4 regions of the Rhizobium sp. NLR8a genome follow, and region 1 is predicted to be linked to each of the others. Evidence: riboswitches for the same ligand, from Rfam matches in the RefSeq annotation. Region 1 holds a riboswitch; each other region holds the start of a gene.
The links. A riboswitch is a leader RNA that binds a small molecule or an ion and turns the genes downstream of it on or off. The one in region 1 is predicted to bind thiamine pyrophosphate.
Positions count from the first base shown of each region.

Region 1 (4,433 bases):
CTTCCGCCGCCTTCAATGCCGGTAGCAACGCACGCGTCAGCGCCACCACCGACGTCTGGTTCAAACGCACGATCGCCTCATAATCTGCGTCGGTCAGTGTGGCAGCCGGAAAACGGCCGAGCATGGTGCCGGCGTTATTGACGAGCACATGCACCTTGTCGAAGAAGGCGAGCGCATTTTCGGCAAATTGCGCAGCGCCGCCAACGGCGGTGAAATCGGCGTGCAGCAACAGCGCCCGTCTTTCGGATTCAGCCGTCAGCAGAAAATCCGGCAGCTCGCGTCCCGGTTTGCGCCCGATATGGACGATCACCTTTGCGCCGCAGTCCAAGAACTGCCGGGCCACTTCGAGGCCGATGCCCCGCCCGGCGCCGGTCACGATGACATTGCGATTCTCGAATAGTCTCGGATGGAACACGAAGCCGTCCTCCTCGCGGACAATGCCGCCTGTTGCGCCATTCGCCCTTAACATATGAGCGCGCCGGCCGAAAGAAAGGCGGCATCATCTTTCCGCCAGAGGCTAGAGCTTTTCCCTGAAAGCTCATATGTCGATTTCGGTCTCCAGCAGCCGTGCGCCTGGCCCCTCCTCGCCGAGCCGATCGAAGGGATTGCGCAACGGACAGCTTTCGATCGACAGGCAGCCGCAGCCGATGCAGCCGGTCAGGCGGTCTCGCAGCAGGCTCAGCCGCCTGATTCGCGCGTCGAGTTCATCCTTCCAGCGCGCCGACAGCGTCTGCCAGTCGGCAACCGTCGGCGTGCGTCCCTGCGGCAGGGAGGCAAATGCCGTCTGGATTTCCGAAAGCGGTATGCCAACACGTTGCGCCACCTTGATGATGCCGAGCCGGCGAAGCACATCGCGTCCGTATCGCCGCTGATTGCCGCGCGTGCGGATACTCGAAATCAGCCCCTTGGCTTCGTAGAAATGCAGTGCCGAGACGGCAAGACCACTGCGTTGCGCCACTTCGCCGACTGTCAGAAGCCTGCCGAGCGGCGTCGCAGAAATCCTATTCATCGCCCATTGACCTCAATATTAGTTGAGGTTTTATAACCCCTGCTCCCCCGGCCGTAAAGCGCGAGGGCGCAGGAAGGAGCGACAGCGAGATCATCCGGTCGATACGAAGCTGAAATGATGGCATCGGCGCTTGTCCGCCCTGGTACCGATCGCCCCTGCCGATATAGCCGCCCGAGAGGCGAGCGCTCGGGTTCCGTTCCCGGCAGGTACGGAACCTCGGAAAACACCCGGACAGGACCTCGTCCGGGTGTTTTTTCATCTGCGCCCCGTCCCGGCCGGCCGGACGGGTTTGTAATTTTGCGGTTGCGGCAACAAAACCCCGATGATAGTTTTCGCCGAATGACAGGGGAGCTCTGTATCGCCGGGGCTGAGATGCGAGGCGCAAGCCTCCGGACCCTTCTAAGCTGATCTGGGTAATGCCAGCGGAGCGAGGTCCAAATGTGTTCCGGCGCGCAAGTGTCACTCTACCCGACGTCCGGCAATTCCGCCGGCATCCCTCTCGATGCCGTCAAGGCAACCGCCCCCAATCGCGGTAGGCTGCGCATCGAGACCGATGTCCTCGACAGGTTTGCGCTAACGGCCAGACGAAAGCCTGAAATCGAACGCCGATGACATCGCCACGACCATCGGATTCGCGCCTTGCGACGCTCTGTCTCGCCGTGTACCGGGCAATGCCCGCCTTGCTCGCAGGCTTTGCCTTTCTGGCGGCATGGGAACTCTATGTGGATCTTTCCGGCATCAAACCGTCCATTCTGCCGGCGCCTTCGCGTATTCTTATCCAGGGCTGGCTGAACCGAGAGGGGCTGATATCAAACACCTGGCCGACGCTCGGCGCGACACTCGGCGGCTTCGCCCTGTCGCTCGCCTTCGCCTTCGCCTCTTCGATCCTGATGGATTTCATGCCCTTCATGCGTCGGGCACTGCTGCCGATCTTCATCGCCAGCCAGACTCTGCCGCTGGTGGCGATCGCACCCCTCGTCGTTCTCTGGTTCGGTTTCGGCCTTTTGCCGAAGATATTGCTGGTGGCGCTCGTCACTTTCTTTCCGCTGCTCGTTGCCCTGCTTCAGGGTTATGAGGCGACCGATCGCGACATCGCCGAGCTCTTGAATTCGATGAAGGCGAGTCGCTGGCGCATTTTCCGCCTGGCGCGGCTTCCCTCGTCGCTGCCCTATTTCTTCGCCGGCCTTCGAATTTCGATCACCTATGCCGTCGTCGGCGCGATCTTTGCCGAATATGCCGGCGCTGCAAGCGGCCTCGGCATTTATATCCTCAACGCCAAGAACAATTTCCGTCCCGATCTCGTGCTCGCCGCCGTGATCGTCAGCGCTGTGTTGACGCTCTGCCTCTTCGCGCTGACGGTGGTTATCCAGCGTTTCGTCATGCCCTGGCAGCCATCCAAGGAACGGCGCCGATGACCGGTCAGATGCTTGAGCTGCGCAACATCTCGAAGTCCTTCGACGGCATGAAGGTCCTGGACGACATTTCGCTCGCGGTCGCAAACGGCGAGTTCGTCTCGATCGTTGGCCCATCCGGCTCGGGAAAATCGACCGTGCTGAGACTGCTGACTCAGGCGCTGCGGCCGGATTCCGGCAACATGCTTTTCAACGGTGCGGCGCTGGAACAGACGCCGCATTCCTTTGCCTTCATGCCGCAACGCGATGCGCTGATGCCCTGGCGCCGGATCATCGACAATGCCGTGCTCGGCCTGGAAGTGAGGGGCATGAATCGGCGGGCCGCCCGCGCCGCTGTCGCGCCCCTCTTCGAGCGGTTTGGCCTGGCCGGCTTCGAGCATCACTACCCCGCCTCTCTTTCCGGCGGCATGCGCCAGCGTGCTGCACTGCTGCGCACCGTCATCCAGAAGCAGGACATGCTGCTGCTCGACGAGCCCTTCGGCGCGCTCGATGCGCTGACTCGCATCCAGATCCAGGAGTGGCTGCAAGACATGTGGACCGAACATCGCTGGACGGCGCTGCTGATCACCCACGATGTTCGCGAGGCCGTTTTCCTCTCCGACCGGATCTACGTGCTGTCTGCCCGCCCGGCCCGCGTCATCCGCGAATTCCGCGTTTCCCTGCCCCGCCCGAGAAGCATCGCTGATCTCGGTTCGCCCGCGGCCCAGGCAATCGAGACTGAAATCCTGCAAACCCTGCTTCATCCGCAAGAACAGGATGATTTCAGGCCGGTCGGCCTGCAATCTGAATCCTGTTCCAATTTAAAGAGTTAGAGCACGATGTCGTCCGAAAACCGCTCACACTTTTCGGGATCCTGCTCTAATAGACCTGAGGAGGTCACCATGCTGCTTCTCACCCGTCGACAGACGATCCTCGCCGCTATCGCAACAAGCCTCGCCGGCCGCGCCGCCTTCGCTCAATCGGCGCCCGCAAAGGTTCGTATCGCGCTCGACTGGACGCCCAACACCAACCACATCGGCATCTATGTCGCCAAGGCGAAAGGCTTCTACACGGCCGCCGGCCTCGATGTTGAGATTCTGCCCTTTACCGACACCAGCGCCGGCACGCTGGTGTCGAACGGGGTCGCCGACTTCGGCATCAGCAGCGAGATCGAGGCTCTCACGCAGCGCGCTGGCGGCGGTGACGTGAAGATGGTCTACGGCGTCGTCCAGACGGAAACCGCACGCCTGATCTTCAAGGGCGGGCGCGACGACATCAAGAGTCCCAGAGATCTCGACGGCAAGACCTATGGCGGCTTCGGCGGCACCTGGGAAAGCGCGCTGGTCTCAGCGATGATCCGCAATGACGGCGGCAAGGGCGACGTCAAGACCGTCACCCTTGGCACCTCCGCCTATGAGGCGCTGGACAATGGCTCGATTGACTTCACGCTGGAGATCTACACCTGGGAAGGCATCGCCGCCGAGCTGGAGAAGCGGAAGATCAGCCGCTTCCACTATTCCGATTACGGCATTCCCGACGAGCAGACGACGGTCATCGTTTCCAGCGACGCCTATCTCTCGGCCAGTCGAGAACACGCCCGCGCCTTCATCCAGGCCACACGTCAAGGCTATGTCTACTCCATCGACCATCCCGACGAAGCCTGCGAACTGCTGATATCGGGAAGCAACGGCGCACTGATGAACACGGAACTGGTAAAGGCTTCCCAGAAGGCATTGATCGAAGGCCATTTCCTGAGATCCGAGGCCGGCGTGATCGGCACCCTTGACCCGGCAAAGGCCGATGCCATCGGCGGCTTCCTGCTTGAGAACGGCATCCTGGTTGATGCGAATGGCGTCGTGCTCAGGGAGAAGCCGGACTTTTCCACCTATTACACCAACGAACTCCTCGGCTGATCCCGACCCGCCCTTGCCGACGCGGCCTTCCGCGGCAATGCTTTGAGCTTGGGCGGTTTGAGCCGAATCGAGCGGGGCGGGAACGACATGCGAGCACAGGACAGACTGGTCGGAGCCGAC
Region 1 is NZ_JABDWI010000005.1:20,952-25,384, forward strand. Features, by position in the region: gene HJC04_RS10555 (SDR family NAD(P)-dependent oxidoreductase) at 1-415, opposite strand, end outside; gene soxR (redox-sensitive transcriptional activator SoxR) at 539-1,009, opposite strand; TPP riboswitch at 1,345-1,457, shown strand; partial or broken gene HJC04_RS32085 (HMP/thiamine-binding protein) at 1,448-1,564, shown strand; gene HJC04_RS10565 (ABC transporter permease) at 1,618-2,424, shown strand; gene HJC04_RS10570 (ABC transporter ATP-binding protein) at 2,421-3,233, shown strand; gene HJC04_RS10575 (ABC transporter substrate-binding protein) at 3,303-4,313, shown strand; partial or broken gene HJC04_RS10580 (acyltransferase family protein) at 4,401-4,433, shown strand, end outside.

Region 2 (4,433 bases), on a different contig from region 1:
CGAAGAAGCCACGCGCCGTGGTGTCGTAGCAGGCAAAGCCAAGCAACTTGCCGCCTTCGACTGATATCAGGCAGGCGACGGGCTGGCGGGAAAAAGCGACCGAAACCTCGCTCGCCCAATTCTCGCTGAATTGTTCGCGAACCCAGTTGACCACGAGGTGCAGTTCCGCAGGAAGAGCCGGACGGATGGAGGCGCCGACGACGTCAGCCCGCTCTTTCAGTTCGGCGAGCCTGGTGGAATATAAGCTCACAAGCAGGTCCGGCACCCGTCTCTCCTCTGGATGTTCCGTTATTGCGGAATATATCCCCTTTTAATGTCATAGACTTGGCCATCTCAGAAGGCTTGTCAACAGGGATTTTCTTGGACGCGACTGTTCTCGTTGCGGCCTAGACGTGCGGTATGGGTCCAATGCAAAACGGCCCGGAACAAGCCGGGCCGTTTTACATTTGCATCTGTTTGCCGATGCCAGCGCCTATTCGCCCTCTTGCCAGAGCGCGTGGAAATGCTGCACCGGACCGTGGCCGGAGCCGACGCTGAGCTTTCCGGCGGCTGCGACCGCGCCGGCGAGATAGTCCTTGGCAATGGCAACAGCCCCTGGCGTCGAGTCGCCTTTGGCGAGTTCGGCGGCCAGCGCGCTGGACAGCGTGCAGCCGGTGCCGTGGGTATTCTTGGTCGGCACGCGTCGCGCCTCGAACCAGTGCAGGCCGTCGGCAGTGGCAAGCACGTCGGGGCTTTCGTCACCGTCGAGGTGTCCGCCCTTGACCAGCACGGCGGCCGGACCAAGGGCGCGCAGCCGCTCGGCCTGGGCGGCCATCTCGGCCCGGTTTGTCGCGACCGGCTGGTGCAGAAGTGCGGCGGCTTCCGGCAGGTTCGGGGTGAGAAGCGTGGCAAGTGGCAGCAGCCGCCTGGTCAGCACGTCGACCGCTTCAGGTGCGAGCAGGGCGGCGCCCCCCTTGGCGATCATCACCGGGTCGAGAACGACGGGGATGCCACGCCGGTGCGCGAGGGCTGCGGCAACAGCCTCGGCGATGCCGGCATTGGCGATCATGCCGATCTTGACGGCGTCGACGCGCACATCGGCAAAGACGGCATCGACCTGGTCGGCGACGAATTGCGGCGGCACCAGATGCACGCCGCTCACCCCTTGCGTGTTCTGCGCCGTCAGCGCGGTCAGCACCGCCATGCCGTAGACGCCGCGGGCGGAAAAGGCCTTGAGATCGGCCTGGATGCCGGCACCGCCCGAGGGATCGGAGCCGGCGATGGAGAGAACGTTGCGGATCATGGGCGGACCTTTCGGATTTCTGCGGCGATGCGGCGCGTGGCCGCCTCGGGGTCCGGCGTGCCGGCGATGGCTGAGACGACGGCAAGCCCATTGGCGCCTGCGGCAAATACCTCGGCCACGTGGTTCGCCTTGAGGCCGCCGATGGCGACTGACGGCACCGGCGAAGCCTTCACCAGCCTTGCCAGACCGTCAAAGCCGATCGGCTGCTTGTGGTCGGCCTTGGTCGGCGTCGCAAAGACCGGTCCGACGCCGGCATAATCGACGAGACCGGGATCGACGGCGCTAGCAAGCGGCGCGGTCTCGACCGAGAGGCCGAGGATCATCCCGGGGCCGATCATCGTCCGTGCCGTGCGCGCGTCCATGTCTTCCTGGCCGATATGTAGGCCGTCGGCACTTATGGCGATCGCCGCCTCGACATCGTCGTTGACGATGAGCAGGGCGCCGGTTCCCGCAAGCGCTTGTTTCAAGGCTCGGCCGGTCTCGATCATTCTGGTCGTGCCCGCATGTTTGTCGCGCAGTTGCACCATCGTGGCGCCGCCGGCAACGGCAAGGCGCGCGGTCTCGACCATGCCGATCCCGGCGCAGAGTTCGGGGTCGAGGACGAGATAGAGCGAAAGGTCGAAAACCTTCATACGGCCGAAATCCTTGCCCGGGCATCGAGCGTTTCGGCGTCCAGGGCTGACAGCGCATCGAGGAAACGCCAAGCGAAGGAGCCGGGGCCGGCCGCCCCGAGGGCGGCATCCTCGCCCGCGACGGAGAAGGTCGCAAGGGCCGCAACTGTCGCCCCGAACGTATCCTCAGGGGCGGTCGCGGCAAAGGCGCCGATCAGGCAGGTGAGCGAGCAGCCGAGTGCGGTGACCTGCGGCATCAGGACCGATCCGCCTTTGATGCGCACGGCTCTTTCACCATCGGTGACGAAATCGGCCGCACCGGTGACGGCGACCACCGCCCGCTGCCGCTCGGCGAGCCGCCGCGCCGAGCCTTCCGCCTGCTCGACCGGGTCGCGGCTGTCGACGCCCTGGCCGCGGCTCTCTCCGCCGGCAAGGGCGATGATCTCGGAAGCATTGCCGCGGATGATCGTCGGCTTCAGCGCCAGGAGATCGGCGACCGCTCCGCGGCGGAAGGCCGTCGCGTAATGCGCGACCGGATCGAGGACCCATGGTTTGCCGGCTGCGTTGGCGGCCCTCGCCGCCGTCTGCATGCCTTCGATCCATTGCGTCGAAAGCGTGCCGATGTTGATGGTCAATGCATTCGCGATGCCGGCGAATTCGCCGGCTTCTTCAGCGGCGTGCACCATGGCGGGCGAGGCGCCCGACGCAAGCAGAACATTGGCCGCGATGTTCATGGCGACATAATTGGTGATGCACTGGACGAGCGGCGGCTTTTCGCGCATCGCCTTCAGCATGGCTCCCGACGTGATCTTGTTTTGCATGGCGCCCCTTTCAGGCGGGGGCGGGCACGGGGCAATTCGTGCGGGCGAAACCGCGACCCCGAGCGACTCCCTCCGCCGGCATTATCCGGTTCAGGTTCGAAGGGTGCTTCTCAGCCCGTCTGTCGACGGGCGCCCCTGTCTCTCATCGCGCTCTTTTTCGCAGAGAACGGGGCGGATGTCATCTCGAAAATGAGGGTTCGGTACTCTCCTTGCGGCTGCGCTTTAGGCGTGAACGTTGCTGCTCAGGAATGCAATCCCGATCGCATCCTATCCGGCTAACTCAAATCGTGAAGATCCGTCGTAATCGCCGGCCCGATCGAAAACTCCGAAAACCGCACCCTCAACCCGCTGCGCTCCGGCGTGCAGGCCGCCGGCCCGACTTCATAGCGGTCGGCAGCCGGGAAGGGCGCTAGCCGCAGCAGCGGCCAGCGGCTGCCGTCGCGGGAGGCCTGGATGCGCATGGCGCCGCCTGCGACGGTGACGCGGATGTGGAAATCTTCGAGTTCCTCGAAGGGCTGGGACACCGACCAGTCGGATCTGCCGTCGGTGACGACGGCGCTGAGGAAGGCTTCGCCGTCGGTGAATTCGACGCCTGACTTCACCCAGCGTGTTTCGTCGAGGCGCACCATCAGGCCGGCCTGATCGTAGAGGGTGCGGAATTCGCCCTGGATGCGGATCTCGGCGGTGAAGCTGTCACCGGTGGGAAAAGCGAGGAAATGGCCGTTGTCGCGGGTGAAGCCGTAATAGGTTTCGCACCAAAAATCGGTTTTCTCGTCGGTCGTCAGGGTGAGGCTGGTTTCGTCTGCGCGCCAGCTGGCCGGCTCGTTCAGCCACTTTCCTTTGTTGAAATCGATGCTCATCCCGTTCTCCCGTTCTGTTGAAGCCTGACCGCAGGCGACCACCTGACTTTGGCATATCATGCCGCTTTCATGCAGCGCAGACAGCCGCAGATGAAGATGGTGCTTTTTCGGCGTCGCGCTATCCGCGGCTGCATAATCCGTCGCCCGCGCTTGACAGGATCGATCCAGTTCTTATTCTGTTACAAAAAGATGAATTGCATAATAATGGAACTAAACGGGAGCCATCACATGAAAACACTGGTCGCATTCCTGCTCGGTACCGCGCTCGTCGCCCTGCCGTCCGCCCTGCTTGCCCAGGAAAAGGGCGGCGTCATCAATGTCGCGACGATCGGCGAGCCGCCGACGCTCGATCCGATGTCGTCGACGGCTGATCTTGTCGGCATCGTCACCCAGCATATTTTCGAAACGCTCTACACCTTCGACAAGAGTTGGAACGTCACGCCGCTGCTGGCCGAAAGCCTGCCGGAGATCAGCGCCGACGGCAAAACCTATACGATCAAGCTGAGGACCGGCATCAAGTTCCACGACAATACAGACATGACGTCCGAGGATGTTGTCGCCTCGCTTGGCCGCTGGACGAAGATCGCCTCGCGCGGCAAGCAGGTGGCGGGCTTCATCGGCAAGATCGCCGCGACCGATCCTTCGACCGTCACCATCACCCTGAAGCAGCCCTATGCGCCGCTGACCTCGTTGCTCGCCTTCAACAATTCGGCGGCGATCATCATCCCTTCCGAAAAGCAGGACGAACCGATGAAGGAATTCATTGGCACCGGCCCCTATATGCTGAAGGAGCGCAAGGCCGACCAATATATCCAGCTCGTCCGCTTCGACGGCTATAAGTCACGCGAGGGCGACGGCA
Region 2 is NZ_JABDWI010000002.1:420,261-424,693, forward strand. Features, by position in the region: gene HJC04_RS05245 (GNAT family N-acetyltransferase) at 1-265, opposite strand, end outside; gene thiD (bifunctional hydroxymethylpyrimidine kinase/phosphomethylpyrimidine kinase) at 473-1,282, opposite strand; gene thiE (thiamine phosphate synthase) at 1,279-1,914, opposite strand; gene thiM (hydroxyethylthiazole kinase) at 1,911-2,714, opposite strand; TPP riboswitch at 2,765-2,861, opposite strand; gene HJC04_RS05265 (DUF1349 domain-containing protein) at 2,990-3,574, opposite strand; gene HJC04_RS05270 (ABC transporter substrate-binding protein) at 3,803-4,433, shown strand, end outside.
Region 2: it holds a riboswitch for thiamine pyrophosphate, as region 1 does, so the genes downstream of both, thiM (hydroxyethylthiazole kinase) here and HJC04_RS32085 (HMP/thiamine-binding protein) in region 1, are expected to answer to the same signal.

Region 3 (4,433 bases), on a different contig from region 1:
CAATGTGCGCTCCTGGATCGCCGCCGCTTCCTGCAACTTATAAGTCTCGACCTTCTCGACGGCGATCTGGCGTTCGCGCAGCTGGATGAGGATCTGCTCGATGCTGTTCTGGCCATTACTGGCGCGAGGCGTACCGATCAGCACCTCCTGCAGCTCGAGGCTATACGACGAAAACTTCTCCCGCATTTCGTCACCGGATCTGCGCTGGATTTCGCTGCGTTCCTGCAGCAGTTCGATCAAGGTCTTGGTCTGAGCGATATTCTTGAAGTAGGCCGAGACCATCGGATCGAGTGTCTGTTCGACCAGCCGTTTGATGTCCCCGAAACGCTGCACGACGAGCGGCGCCTTCATATAGTCGATATGCACGACGACCGAGAGTGGCAGCACCGGTTCGAACGCATCCCTGGTGATCAGCGACACTTCTGAAAGGTTTTCGTCCAGCCGGTGCTCGCCGAACTGTTCCTTCGTCCATTTGAGCACGAAGTTTGTGGTCGGCACGATGATGATATTGCCGGCATAGGTGTTGAACGCATATTTGCCCGGCAGAAGCGGCGTCGACCAGACACCGCGTGCGCCCGTCTCGACCAGTTCGCCGTGGCGATAAGACTGACCTGAAATATCCGCGCTTCGCCGGCCGGTATAGGAGACGACGACACCCACCGTGCCGACGTCGATGATCGTCTTTTCCACGAGTTCGACGGTCGCGAAGATGCGGTTGAGGAAATAGCTGCCGTCGGCAAGCACCTGCAATTGCCGGCCGCGATAACCGCCGGCATTGAGAAACTTCTCCGGATCCTGGAAATTATTGTGGAAGTTCGGATCCTTCGGGTTGTTGGCAACGGTCGGCGCGATGATCTCGCCATCCGGCAGCGCCGGACCGTCATGGATGGTGACGATCCCGATCAGGTCCTCGGCGTCGTGGATGAGGACGGGCTCGAAGCCATTCCGCTCAGTGATCAAAGTGGACATGTCGGAAAACAGTCTTTGTTCCGACGCGTTCAGGTTGACTGCATAAGTTGATTGCGCGGTCAACACGATGAACTGCGCGAGATTGATGGCATATGTGCCTTCGCGCAGGATCTTGCGTTGCGGCCCCTTCTGGCCGCCCTTGGTGAGAAAGCTGCGCACATCCTGAAAATCATCGGCATCGATATTCGAGGCCAGCGTCTGGGTCGGCGGCAACGGCTCGCCGTCACGGGCGAAGACATAGCCGATCTGGCCCTGCGGAATGGTCACGAGGTTGGCGCGATGCATCGAATACTGGAACGGCATGAAGAAATGCAGACCGCCGCGCACGACATCCGGCTGAAAGCCGGCCTCGCCATAGAGCGCGATGAAGCCATTGTCGACGGAGCCGCGAAAGCTCCACAGCTTTTCGAGGATGCCGAGCCTGTCGTTGGGGATATAGCGGATTACTCCGCTCCACCGGAACAGCATGGCCAGTATGATGAGGGTCACAGCGATTTCGATCGCCTTCCATCCCATCGGGCTAAGGTATTGGAGGGTTTCCATCTTTTCTCTCGCATAGGCGCACGGGTTCGTCCACCCGATGACCGCCCGGTTGGCGTTGGTTGATATGACGGGGAAATGGCGCGCCTTTTTGCTCGACGCGCTAAGAACCTGTCGAACGCTTAAGGCTGCTGATTGTCAGGGAGAATGACCGCGAGTCCCGCTGGGGGACGGCGGGTCGTGAGTGGTCTCACATCGGTGTTGCCTTGCTAGACATAACGATAGAGGAAGTAAGGACAACAGCTATCGGTGTAAAGATATTCAATGCTGAAATCGGATAAGTACTTCCAGTGATTTTGCTATTTCGAACATTCAATTCAGCTGAATAAATATTGCCGCTTGACTTACATACCGGGCCGTTGAGCCGGGGTCTGGAAAATTGCGTTGGCAGGCCCTCTGCAAGGTCAGGCACGCTCGCTATCCACGTCTTGTCTGCTGTTGGTGTGGCGCATTTCTTGTACAGTCGGGTCGATACACCGATCCCCGCTTATCTAAGCCGCAAGTTTCCGAGATCGGCTGACGGTAGTCCTTTGGCGAGAGCCGTAGCTCGCGTGAGGACGCGGAATGATGTCTGCCGCGGACTCAAAGCCGGCGGATGAGAACGCGTGAGGGTCGGCTTGACATCAGGGCCACTCCGGTCTTTGATGCCGAGCATTCACCAGGGGTGTCCCGGCAAGGGGCTGAGATTCTGCTGAACAATACGGCTTTGCCTGTTGTGGCGCAGTGACCCGTTGAACCTGATCCAGTTCATACTGGCGTAGGGACGGTGCGGACGCTGCGGCTGTCGGGCGGATTTCGCTTTGTTGCTTGAGGCGTCTTTTCATCATTCCAACTCTGGAACTGGGTCTCCAAACGTCAAACCTTGGAGCCTCACCCATGAATATTGTTGCACCCAAGCTTACTCCGGTCGTCACCACCGGCCCGCTTCCGGGCTCGACCAAGATCGCCAAGCCCGGAACGCTCTATCCGGATCTGCGCGTGCCGATGCGCGAAATCAGCCTTCACCCGACCTCGGGCGAACCGCCGGTAACGGTCTATGACTCCTCCGGCCCCTATACCGACCCGACACATACGGTCTCGATCGACGCCGGGCTCCCGCGTTTGCGCGAGAGCTGGATCAGGGCGCGGGGCGACGTCGAAGCCTATGAAGGCCGTGTGGTGAAGCCTGAAGACAATGGTTTTGCCACAGGCGAACGGCTGACGCCGGAATTCCCCCTTCGCAGCACGCCGCTGAAGGCAAAGGCCGGCCGCGCCGTCACCCAGCTCGCCTATGCGCGTGCCGGCATCGTCACGCCGGAAATGGAGTTCATCGCCATCCGCGAAAACCTTGGCCGGCAGGCCACGAAGGAGACGCTCGCTCGCGACGGCGAGAGCTTTGGCGCTGACGTTCCCGATTTCGTGACGGCCGAATTCGTGCGGCAGGAAGTGGCAGCCGGCCGGGCGATCATTCCAGCCAACATCAACCATCCGGAGGCCGAACCGATGATCATCGGCCGGAATTTCCTGGTGAAGATCAACGCCAATATCGGCAACTCGGCCGTTACCTCGTCGATGGCGGAAGAGGTGGAGAAGATGGTCTGGGCAATCCGCTGGGGTGCCGACACGGTCATGGACCTTTCCACCGGCCGCAACATTCACAACATCCGGGAATGGATCATCCGCAATTCGCCGGTTCCGATCGGAACGGTGCCGCTCTACCAGGCGCTGGAAAAGGTGAACGGCATAGCCGAGGATCTCACGTGGGAAGTCTATCGCGATACGCTGATTGAACAGGCCGAGCAGGGGGTCGATTATTTCACCATTCATGCGGGCGTGCGGCTTGCCTATATCCCGCTCACCGTCAATCGTGTCACCGGCATCGTCTCACGCGGCGGTTCGATCATGGCCAAGTGGTGTCTGCATCACCACAAGGAGAGCTTCCTCTATGAGCATTTCGAGGAAATCTGCGACATCTGCCGCGCCTATGACGTATCCTTCTCGCTTGGAGATGGTCTTCGCCCCGGCTCGATCGCCGATGCCAACGACGCCGCGCAATTTGCCGAGCTTGAAACCCTCGGCGAACTGACCAAGATCGCCTGGGCCAGGGATTGCCAGGTGATGATCGAAGGCCCCGGCCACGTGCCGATGCACAAGATCAAGGAGAATATGGACAAGCAGCTCAAGGTCTGCGGCGAGGCTCCCTTCTATACGCTCGGACCGCTGACGACCGATATCGCCCCCGGCTACGATCACATCACCTCCGGCATCGGAGCCGCAATGATCGGCTGGTTCGGAACGGCGATGCTCTGCTACGTCACGCCGAAGGAGCATCTGGGCCTGCCCGACCGCAGCGACGTCAAGACCGGTGTCATCACCTACAAGATTGCCGCGCATGCCGCCGACCTTGCCAAGGGCCATCCGGCCGCCCGCATCCGTGACGATGCACTGTCGCGGGCGCGCTTCGAATTTCGCTGGGAAGACCAGTTCAACCTCTCGCTCGACCCGGATACGGCGCGTTCCTTCCATGACGAGACCCTGCCGAAAGAGGCGCACAAGGTAGCGCATTTCTGTTCGATGTGCGGCCCGAAATTCTGTTCCATGCGCATTTCCCACGACATTCGCGCCGAAGCTCAGAAAGAAGGACTGGAAGCGATGGCTGCCAGGTATCGTGATGGCGGCGATCTCTACATGCCGGTCGCCGAGGCCGCGAAAACGCCTGCCGGAGAATGACGATGCATATTCTCGTCAAGGGGGCCGGCGTTGCCGGCCTCACCGTTGCCTGGCAGCTCTATCGACATGGTTTCCGGGTCAGCGTCGCTGATCAAGCCGACCGGATCGGTGCAGGCGCTTCCGGCTTTGCCGGCGGCATGCTGGCCCCATGGTGCGAAAGGGAAAGCGCGGAGGAGCCGGTCCTGGCGCTCGGCCGTCTTGCCGCCGATTGGTGG
Region 3 is NZ_JABDWI010000016.1:1,759-6,191, reverse strand. Features, by position in the region: gene HJC04_RS26720 (SPFH domain-containing protein) at 1-1,512, opposite strand, end outside; TPP riboswitch at 2,160-2,291, shown strand; gene thiC (phosphomethylpyrimidine synthase ThiC) at 2,386-4,218, shown strand; gene thiO (glycine oxidase ThiO) at 4,221-4,433, shown strand, end outside.
Region 3: it holds a riboswitch for thiamine pyrophosphate, as region 1 does, so the genes downstream of both, thiC (phosphomethylpyrimidine synthase ThiC) here and HJC04_RS32085 (HMP/thiamine-binding protein) in region 1, are expected to answer to the same signal.

Region 4 (4,433 bases), on a different contig from region 1:
CGTGAGGCGGACCGGCCTGTTTCGCGGATGTTGTCATCTTCTGGATACAGGTACAGTCGTTCAAGGGCTGCAACAGCGCTCGCCCTTACTAGTGGCAACTCAAAGGGGCTCTCATTAGCTTCCATGAGAAAAGCCAGATCGCTCGACTGGATCAAGTTTCGCATCGCGTCGGCGAGGTCCTGTTTGACCCGATGCTCTTTTGGGACATAGGGGCATTATTGCCCTTGCGGTGTCGGAGCCTACCTCCTGGACCACAGCCTCCGAGTTCTCCCTGCGGCGGCCCTCGAATATTTCAGCATTGTCATACCTCCTTCATAAGCAGACGTTCTACATCGATTACTTCTGGGGCAAGGGGTTCAGAGAATATATCTCAAAATGTATAAAATAATCGTAACGCGTAAGGCCGCAATACATTGATATTACTACCGTTTCCGAACAAACATCCCGGAAATATATTAACAAATATACCGGTATATTTTCTAGTCTTGTAGCTTTGACTGGCTCGTTAACCTTGGATACTGACATGCGATGACGGGCTACGGCCGAGCGCGACCCAAACTTCCGCCGCCATCGTTTTCCGCCGAGATCATCGCTATGCTGTGTGGCTCTATTTGCCTCTCGGTTGTGAATGGTCGAGGACTTGCTGGCGGCACGCGGGATTATTGTCGCATCAGACAGTCCTGCTTTGGGCAGAGAAATTCGGGCGGGCCTTTGCCAGCGAGTTCCACCGGCGCTCAGCGGGTCGGCTGGGTGACAAGTGGCAACTCTACGAGGCCGTCGTTTTCACCGGGAGGCAATCTTGTGCTACTCGGTGCGGGATTTCGACATTTGCCTGGCCCCCAACGATCTGAAGAAGATCGATGAGGTGTGCCGCGAAGTCGGCATGGTGTTCCAGCATTTCAACCTCTTCCCGCACCTGCGATCCTGGAAAAGCACGCTGGCGCCGATCTGGGTCCCAAGACCCCGAAGGAGCAGGCGGAAGACGTCGCCATCCACCTCCTCAAACGTGTCAAGATCCACGAGCAGTCCAACAACTATCCGGGCCAACTCAGCAGCAGCGCGTGGCGATCGCCCGCTCGCTCTGCATGAACCCGCGCGTCATGCTATTCGACGAGCCGACCTCGGTGCTCGATCCGGAAATGACCAAGGAAGTGCTCGACACGATGGTCGGCCTGGCCGAAGAAGGCATGACCATGATCGGCGTTACACACGAAAATGGCTTTGCCCGCCAGGTCGCCAACCGGGTGATCCTCTTGGACCGGGGCGAGATCGTCGAGCAGAACTCGCCTGCAGAGTTCTTCGACAACCCCCAGCACGAGCGCACCCGATTGTTCCTCAGCCGGATCCTGCGTTGATGACAAGTCTGGGCCGTCAAGATCCGAGACACTCCGGCGTCCATTCCCGCGCAGCAGCTTTGCGATTTTCTGATCGAAACCGTCCATGCCATTTTGGTCCTGACACTGTTCAGTTTGTAAAAAATACAATCAGGACATGCCAAAACACCTTGGTCAAAGCTACACGGACAAAGTACTAGACTTTCCAGTTCCGGGCCTGCTTTCTAATTGGCGCTTCGGTATCTCGTACAATCGGCGAACTGCTCGGAGTAAATCGGCTGCCACTGCATGCGACAAGGGTGTTTGTCTTGTGGAAGCGTGCCGGCCGGACGATTGCCCTTGTCCGTCGTTTGATCGCGGGCTCCGCACACGATAGCCTGTGTGTAACCTGACCCTACACCATCGCAGATTGTCGCTTGACAGTCCCCTCGGCAAGCCTCTACCCTTTTTGCATTCACCAGGGGGGTCCCGGCAAGGGGCTGAGATACTGCTATCGCGCGCAGTGACCCGTTGAACCTGATCCAGTTCATACTGGCGTAGGGACGGTGCAAGCGCTCGAAGCAGTGGATTCACGCGTCGAATCCGTGCCGGCGTCTTTTCATCATTCCGGCTGAGGACTGGGTCTCCAATCGAAAACTTGGAGCCTCAAACCATGAATATCGCCGCAAAGAATATCACCCCATCCGTCACCACCGGCCCCTTGCCGGCATCCAGGAAGATCTACATTCGGGGGGACGTCCATCCCGAAATTTGCGTGCCGATGCGCGAAATCAGCCTGCATCCGACATCAGGCGAGCCGCCCGTTGTCGTCTACGACTCCTCCGGCCCCTATACGATCGACGGCGCCGAGATCCGTATCGAACAGGGGCTGCCCTCACTGCGACGCGACTGGGTTCTCGCCCGCGGCGACGTCGAGGCCTATCAGGGCCGCCATGTCCGTCCCGAAGACAACGGCTTTGCCAGCGGCGAAAGGCTGACGCCTGAATTCCCCGCGCTACGCCAGCCGCTGCGCGCAAAGGACGGCAAGGCCGTCACCCAGTTCGCCTATGCGCGCGCCGGTATCATCACGCCGGAAATGGAGTTCATCGCCATCCGCGAAAATCTCGGCCGCAAAGCGAGGGCCGAAGCCATGGTCCGCAGCGGCGAGAGCTTCGGCGCCCATATTCCCGACCATGTGACGGCGGAATTCGTCCGGCAGGAAGTGGCGGCGGGTCGGGCGATCATCCCCGCCAACATCAACCATCCGGAAGCCGAACCGATGATCATCGGCCGCAATTTTCTGGTGAAGATCAACGCCAATATCGGCAACTCCGCCGTCACCTCATCGATGGCGGAGGAGGTTGAGAAGATGGTCTGGGCGGCCCGCTGGGGCGCCGATACCGTCATGGATCTCTCCACCGGCCGCAACATCCACAACATCCGCGAATGGATCATCCGCAATTCGCCGGTGCCGATCGGTACCGTGCCGCTCTATCAGGCGCTGGAGAAGGTCGAGGGCATTGCCGAGAACCTGACCTGGGAGGTGTATCGCGACACGTTGATCGAACAGGCCGAACAGGGCGTCGACTATTTCACCATCCATGCCGGCGTGCGGCTTCACTATATCCCGCTCACCGTCAACCGCGTCACCGGCATTGTCTCGCGCGGCGGTTCGATCATGGCGAAGTGGTGTCTCCATCATCACCGCGAAAGCTTCCTCTACGAGCATTTCGAGGATATCTGCGACATCTGCCGTGCCTATGACGTCTCCTTCTCGCTCGGCGATGGCCTGCGCCCCGGCTCGATCGCTGACGCGAATGATGTGGCGCAGTTCGCCGAACTGGAAACACTGGGAGAGCTGACCAAGATCGCATGGGCGAAAGACTGCCAGGTGATGATCGAGGGCCCCGGCCATGTGCCGATGCACAAGATCAAGGAGAACATGGACAAGCAGCTCGAAGTCTGCGGCGAGGCACCCTTCTACACGCTCGGGCCGCTGACGACGGATATCGCACCCGGCTACGACCACATCACCTCTGGCATCGGCGCTGCGATGATCGGCTGGTTCGGCACCGCTATGCTCTGCTACGTCACGCCGAAGGAACATCTCGGGCTTCCCGATCGCAACGACGTCAAGACCGGCGTCATCACCTACAAGATCGCCGCCCACGCCGCCGATCTCGCCAAGGGGCATCCGGCCGCACAACTGCGCGATGACGCGCTCTCCCGCGCCCGTTTCGAATTCCGCTGGGAGGATCAGTTCAACCTCTCGCTGGACCCCGAAACCGCCCGCAGCTTCCACGACGAGACGCTGCCGAAGGAGGCGCACAAGGTCGCGCATTTCTGCTCCATGTGCGGCCCGAAATTCTGCTCCATGCGCATCTCGCACGATATCCGCGCCGAAGCACAGAAGGAAGGTCTGGATGCGATGGCAGCACGTTATCGCGAGGGCGGCGGCCTTTATATTCCGGTAGAAACCCTGCAGCAAACGAGCGAATGAGATGCGTGTGCTTGTCAAAGGGGCCGGCGTTGCCGGCCTGACGGTGGCGCATGAACTGCACGCTCGAGATGCCGAGGTCACCGTGCTGGATCCATATGACGGTTTCCTGCGTGCTGCTTCGTGGCTCGCGGGCGGAATGTTGGCGCCCTGGTGCGAGCGGGAGAGTGCTGATGACGCGGTACTCATGCGCGGTCTGACCGCCGCCGACAAATGGGAGGCAATGGTGCCGGGAGAGGTGCGACGAAACGGAACGCTCGTGGTCGCCTCTGCTCGCGATCTTGGTGAACTGCGACGCTTTGCCTGCCGCACGACGGGTTATGAATGGCTGGAAGAGCCGGCGATCGCGGCGCTGGAACCCTCCCTTGCCGGGCGGTTCCGGCACGGGCTGTTCTTTCGCCGCGAAGCCCACCTCGATCCCCGGCGAGTGTTGTGTCTGCTGCGCACCAAGCTGACGGTTCAGGGGGTCACCTTCGTGGGCGAGAGCTCGCATGAGGAGAGCTTCGACAGTGTCGTCGATTGCACGGGTGCTGCGCAGATCGGCGAGGTAAAGGAATTGCGCGGCGTCCGCGGCGAAATGCTTTACCTTAGAAGCTTCGACGTGGATCTCTCCCGGCCGGTCC
Region 4 is NZ_JABDWI010000001.1:448,596-453,028, forward strand. Features, by position in the region: partial or broken gene HJC04_RS32175 (IS6 family transposase) at 545-791, shown strand; partial or broken gene HJC04_RS02060 (amino acid ABC transporter ATP-binding protein) at 842-1,355, shown strand; TPP riboswitch at 1,784-1,895, shown strand; gene thiC (phosphomethylpyrimidine synthase ThiC) at 1,987-3,813, shown strand; gene thiO (glycine oxidase ThiO) at 3,815-4,433, shown strand, end outside.
Region 4: it holds a riboswitch for thiamine pyrophosphate, as region 1 does, so the genes downstream of both, thiC (phosphomethylpyrimidine synthase ThiC) here and HJC04_RS32085 (HMP/thiamine-binding protein) in region 1, are expected to answer to the same signal.